2 regions of the Vibrio sp. JC009 genome follow, and region 1 is predicted to be linked to the other one. Evidence: riboswitches for the same ligand, from Rfam matches in the RefSeq annotation. Region 1 holds a riboswitch; the other holds the start of a gene.
The links. Region 1 has a riboswitch for lysine ahead of lysC (lysine-sensitive aspartokinase 3). Riboswitches for the same ligand answer to the same signal wherever they lie in the genome.

Region 1 (3,168 bases):
TTCTTCCGGTAGCTGAGGTGCGCCGCCGGCAGTATTAGTCTGATCCAGAGTCAGAGAGACACTGATTTCTGAAGTGGTTATCAGATCCACAGAGATTTTGTGCTTAGCCAGAATCTGGAATACTTCAGCCAGGAAGCCGTAGGCCTGGAACATATTTGCGCTGCGAAGCGTGATCATCGTCTGGTTGCCGCGAAGCGCCACTGCGCGGAATAGTGGTGAGCTGTCTGCTTCCTGACGAACCCAGGTGCCGCCTTTTTCCGGCTCTTTTGAAGAGCCGACAAACACCGGAATGTTGTGGCGTAGTGCTGGCACCAGTGTAGAAGGGTGCAGGATCTTTGCACCGAAGTTTGCCATTTCAGAGGCTTCGCTAAAGCTGATCTCCGGAATTGGAGAGGCTTTTGGTGCGATACGCGGGTCAGTGGTATAGATACCCGGAACATCTGTCCAGATTTCAAGACCACTTGCTTCCACCGCTTCTGCAATCAGAGCGGCGCTGTAGTCACTGCCGCCACGGCCAAATGTTGTGGTCGCTCCGTCTTCGTCGGAACCAATAAAGCCTTGAGTGATAACCACATCGTTTGCCTGGCACAAAGGAACAAGCTGCTCTTTTGCAAGCTGAGAGATGGTTTCAAGCTGTGGCTCAGCCTTACCAAAGGCGCTGTTTGTGCGCATAACATCGCGGATATTAAAGCGGGCGGCTTTCATTCCGCGCTCTTTCATAATCTGAGTCAGAATGTGAGTCGACATACGTTCGCCATAGGCAACGATATGGTCAGTCAGCTTTTCACTTGCCTGGAAAGAGGCCGCTTCACCAGCAGATGCAACGGATTTCAGCAGGGATGCTATCGCTTCTCTGGTCTCTTCCGGCTCTTTTAGCTGATCAATCACGCTGTAGTGGATGTTTTCCAGGTGATTAACGATCTCCTGGCGGCGGTTTTCTTCCTGCACACCGTTTGCCAGTTCAACCAGCAGGTTGGTGACTCCGGAACAGGCACTGCTTACGACAAGCTTGGTTGCCGGGTTACTTTCGACAACAGCTGCACAGCGGCTCATGGCTTCAAAATTGGCGACACTTGTGCCACCGAACTTAGCTACATTGAATGCGCTCACGGCATTTCTCCCAAAACTTCTTTGATACAAAAACGTGCTACTTTTTCTAGCGATATTATTTTGAAGAGAGATTCATTTAGAGCAGAGGAGATGCATAGGTAGGATGCGTACCTCAGAAGCCCTTCACCAAGTTTGTTTGGTGACAGTTAGCAGGATTCAGCCTGACTAACCGACAAACATTCACCAACAATGAATATTCATCTCGGCATTACTCCCCATCAGCGGTAAGTTTTGGAGTTGTGGCTCCACTTAACACCTGCCTGGGTAATGCTCCTCTTCTGTATTGCCTTTTATTGAACGTTTTTAAGCCATGAAAGTCAATTGGAAATATGAATGTTTAGTGAAAAAAAATTCATCAACTTTTATCTCCAGGCTTTAAGCCGGCCGACTATCGGTCATCTGGATCCGATAATCCCTGCATCTTATCATCAGCAACCAGCACTTTTATTGCCACATTGGAAAAATCGATTTCAGGGAACAGGAATTTTGCCTCGGCTCTGATCTGTTCTGCTTTACTATGCTCACCGATTCCCTGATAAGCCAGGATCAGATTGCTGTAAAGTGCAGGGCGGGGTACCTGCTGAATAACATCAAGTGACCACTGAATATACGGCTTGATCAAAGAGGGTTCATTTCTGTAAAGCCCTATATTCAGATAAGTGCTGTAGATATCCCAGTCAAATCTGTGCTTCCAGATCCCTGCATTGGTTACCTGCTCCAGAATATCCGGGTCCCTTGAGCCCGGCTTTTCAAACTGGGTCAGAACATAATTAGTATGCAGATTGGTGATCAGGAAGCTGCTTGCAATTATCGGAAGAAGCAGGCTGGTTATCCGGAAATTAAAGCGGGTGAAGCGGGTAAAGTTGTAGGTCTTGTATCTGGCTCCCCGTTGATCCAGCCAGAACAGAAAGATGACAAATGAAATCCAGTGAATAGCTGAATGATAAAACGGATATTCCAGCTGACTGTGAATGAGTATTGGCAGGAACAGGCCAAATATAGCTAGCCGGGTTCCTTTTCTGACCGAGAGCAGTTTAGCCAGGACAAAAATGACCGCCAGAGAAATACCAAGCAGAGGGACAATACCACCTTCAACCGCCCAGTAAAGCAACTCGTTATGCGGATGGTCCATTGAAGGGTACCCGGCAGGGTAACTGGAATTTAACTGATGTTGTCTGGCAGTATACAGAATGTATTCAGGTTCAAAGCGCCCGTAGCCGTAACCGGTAAAGGGCTTCTCGATAAACATATCCACAGTCTGCGGGAAGGTGAACTGCCGGGGGCTGTCAAAAGAGACCTTGTTAGTGATCTGCTCGCCACCTCCGGAGGTAAAGCCAATTATAACGCCCAGTCCGACTCCCGCGGCAACGGAAGCAATCCAGCCGGTAAGTCGTTTTGTGGTTGAAAAGCGGTACAGGTAGCGAATCATACACAGAACGCCAAGGCCGGCGCCAAGCCAGCCTGTTCTTGATGCCAGCAGAATCAGTAGTGGAGAGGTGATCAGCGGCATCAGATAAAGCAGGGATGTTCTTGATAATTTCTGTCCGTACTTCTGCTGCTGCCGGGCAAGAAGGTATCCGGATAGCACCAGTCCTGTGGCCAGGAAACTGGCCATGACATTGGGCTGCTGGAATATCCCGTAGGGGCGGGACAGTTCTGGGTTGAAACCTAGCAGGTTTCCTTTTTCCAGCAAGAAATATTGTACATAACCGAACAGGGCTTCAATCACTACGGCGACCACAATAAACCAGAGCAGCCTCTGCTTATGCTGGTTGCTGAGTGAAAATTGCTGGAAGGTAAAAAACAGAAGCCAGCCAGCCCATAAACCGAGAAGCCGGCCGGTGCTATTGTCAGGTGAAGCGTTGGTATACAGAACCGGAAGCGTCATAATTGCACAACTGATCAGAAGAGCCAGCGTCAGCTTGGTATAGCGGAACGACATATTGCGGCCTGTCTGATACAGGCCGATGCCGATGGCGATGCTGATTGCAATCCAGGTGGTGTTGTTGAAGGAGATCGCTAATCCGGCACCACCCGGATTAGGCATAAAAAAGTGCA
Region 2 (3,168 bases), 1.4 Mb from region 1:
GAAGTGTTATCTCCCGAGGGTTCAAATCTGATGTATCTGACTTAAACTCCGGGAGACTGTCTCCCGGGCATGCGTACATCTCCCGAAAGACTACTCAGGATGATGGTGATGATGAATGTTCATTACAAAATTACGCATAAGTTTTTCAGCTCCGTTTTCTTGTGTTCCACACTAGCGGACGCGTTAACATTTTTCAACAGAAAATTTAGAGTTTTTTCATTTATCTTGAAAATTACACGCGAACTGCTTTTGCAGAACCAGCCCTAGACACAGCAGCAAAGACAAAGCAAATAGCAACAAACGAAGCCAGCGCAGCACCGAATGCAATGGAAACCGAACCAGACATTCCCAGTACCACATAACCAATACATGAAACCAGTGCCACAGACAGTGCATAAGGAAGCTGAGTTGCCACGTGGTCGATATGATTACAGCGTGCACCAGTCGACGAAAGAATGGTGGTATCAGAAATTGGCGAACAGTGGTCACCAAATACAGAACCAGCCAGAACCGCGCCAAGCATTGGCAGCATCATAGATAAATCTGTAGCACCTGCCATATCACCGGCAATTGGCAGCATAATTCCGAATGTACCCCATGAAGTACCGGTAGCAAATGCCATCAAGCCAGACAGCAGGAATAAAATAACCGGCAGCCACTGAATATTAATATTGCCCTGAACAAGCGATGATAAATAAGTACCTGTTTTCATATCACCGATAACAGAACCGATAGACCAGGCAAATATTAGAATTAAAATTGCGCCTAACATAGATTTTGCACCAATCCAGATAGTTTTAGCTATATCTGAAAGTGGAAGTTTTTGTTTTAGCACCGTTAATAACGCAATAAATAAACCAACTAATCCACCATTAACCAGAGACTTACCCACATCAGTATTTTCAAATGCGCCTAAAAGTGAGAACTCTTTACCAGACTCAGCAAGCGCATCGCCGCCCGTAGTCAGCATAAAAATAACGGTAGCAATAATTAACGCCGAAATTGGCGCAATCAGGTCAAATACACTGCCGTGTTCGCTTTCAACAATATCCAGCTCTTCGTTAATTTCATGCGCTAACTCATTATCATCGTCAGATTTAACTTCATTGCCTTTACTTGCTTTCTGTTCATGCGTGCGCATAGAGCCAATATCAATCTGGAACCAGGCAACGGCAAATACCATTAATAGAGCAAATACGGCATAAAAGTTCATTGGCACTAAGCGAATATAAGCGCCGATAGCAGAATACTGGTCCAGCCCATGAGTAACTAAAATACCACTGATGATCGTCATGATATATGCGCCCCAGCTCGATGCCGGCATTAATACACACATAGGCGCAGCGGTGGAATCCAGAATATAGGCCAGTTTCGCGCGTGATACATTATATCTATCGGTAACAGGACGGGAAATGGCACCAACAGCCAGGCTATTAAAATAGTCGTCGATAAAAATAAATACGCCCAGGAATGCTGCCAGTAGCTTAGAGCCTCTTTTACTTTTTACCCGCGCTTGTGCCCAAATAGCAAACGCTCTTGTACCGCCGGAAAGAGTAAGCAGAGCAGTCATCATGCCCAGCAATAAAAGAAATGCGACGATACTCATATTCCATGAGTTAATACCACCATCTTCAATAAATACACCTTTAACGGTGGTACCAATATATGCAGCAGCATTAAAGAAAGAATAATCTGCCAGTAGCAGAGAACCAAGGACAACACCAATCCCCAGAGAAAGCAGAACGCGACGCGTAATTATTGCCAGCGTTAAGGCAATCAGTGGCGGCAGCACCGATAACGGTGAGGAAGCAAAATCGATTAAATTCATGATCTTCAAAAACCTTTCAGGTTAGAGATCTACTGCAGTGAAATTACCCAAAACGGTAATTTAAGTTGAACAAGCGAAAGGGAAGCGAACACTTCACCCAACCCTACAGTAGCGCTCCATAGTTTAACAATAAAATAGACTATGGCAGTGTTGCACTTATTCAATGCAACCCCAGCGAACCGCTTTGATATACAGGTTCACTTCGGCAATCATTCCTTTCACTACTATTCATTGGTATCACCCCAACAGTAGTTACTGATAAAGACTGCGCCTCTACGTCAGTTCTCTGACTGATTTTGAATAAAGTTTACTCAAACCAGTTTCAAACTGAATTAGGTAGCGGCGATTCTACTGATCCAAATGCGCATTGCAAGATAAAACTCGATCAATTTCACGAAACTCAATAGTTTTGCATTCTAAATGACTATTTAAGCACTATTTCATGAAATCAATGAAAGGGACTGATCAACAGGGCAACCGCATGAGTGCTCAGCTTTTCGCCACCTGACTAAAACCTGCATTTAAAACGGTTTCCAGCATTGATGTATTCATCATGCATCGCTTTTGTTTTCCAACAATGCTCACCTTTGTCGGTTCAGCACGAAGCATATTCAGGCTCATATGACGCAGACAAGATAAGTTTTCTGCACCATGATCTTTATATATCTGGCAGGCGTCTTCACCCATACTGACATCAAGAACCCAATGCATGGACTCTATGCCCCAATGCTCTCTTACCGCTGCTAAGGCTTGCTCTGCGCTAAGAGCCTTGGAACTGATGTAGTAACGATATTCAAGGTCAACCGCTTTTCCTTTTTCAAGGCGGAAGTTCTCAACCATTACGATACTTTTCAGGCCTTTCCAGCGTGAGAAATTACCTCCAAGATCTTTGCTGTCAAAGACATAACATTGACGAGATTCAATACGTCCGTGTCCATTTTCTAAGGAGATTGTCTCTGGCATATTAGCCCGCTGAGCTGAAAAGGCATTTTCCACTGCTTTTCGGAGTTTCCCTTGATTACTTTTTACTGCAAGTAAGTAATCTCCACCTTTGTCTACAATGGCTTTGGCTATTTTGGTCTGGCATGCCATTGCATCAATCGTGACTAAAGCTCCTTTGATATCAAGCATTTCTATCAGCTCTGGGATCGCTGTTATCTCATTGCTTTTTTGATCGGTTTTGAGCTGTCCAAGCACCAATTTATTTGAGGAAGCATACGCACTAATCATATGGATGGTGCTGGCTCTATCTTCGCGGTTGTATGATCCACGAAGCGTTTTTCCGTCAATAGCTACCACTTGACCTTCTGTCAGCGTGTGTACCGATGACATCCAATTGA

Region 2: it holds a riboswitch for lysine, as region 1 does, so the genes downstream of both, L3Q72_RS04880 (Na+/H+ antiporter NhaC family protein) here and lysC (lysine-sensitive aspartokinase 3) in region 1, are expected to answer to the same signal.

The regions. Positions count from the first base shown of each region.
Region 1 covers NZ_CP092106.1:2,982,155-2,985,322, reverse strand. The annotation lists gene lysC (lysine-sensitive aspartokinase 3) at 1-1,110, opposite strand, end outside; lysine riboswitch at 1,219-1,396, opposite strand; gene L3Q72_RS13265 (PglL family O-oligosaccharyltransferase) at 1,499-3,168, opposite strand, start outside.
Region 2 covers NZ_CP092106.1:1,046,030-1,049,197, reverse strand. The annotation lists His leader region at 1-115, opposite strand, end outside; gene L3Q72_RS04880 (Na+/H+ antiporter NhaC family protein) at 233-1,828, opposite strand; lysine riboswitch at 1,930-2,112, opposite strand; gene L3Q72_RS04875 (ISAs1 family transposase) at 2,318-3,168, opposite strand, start outside.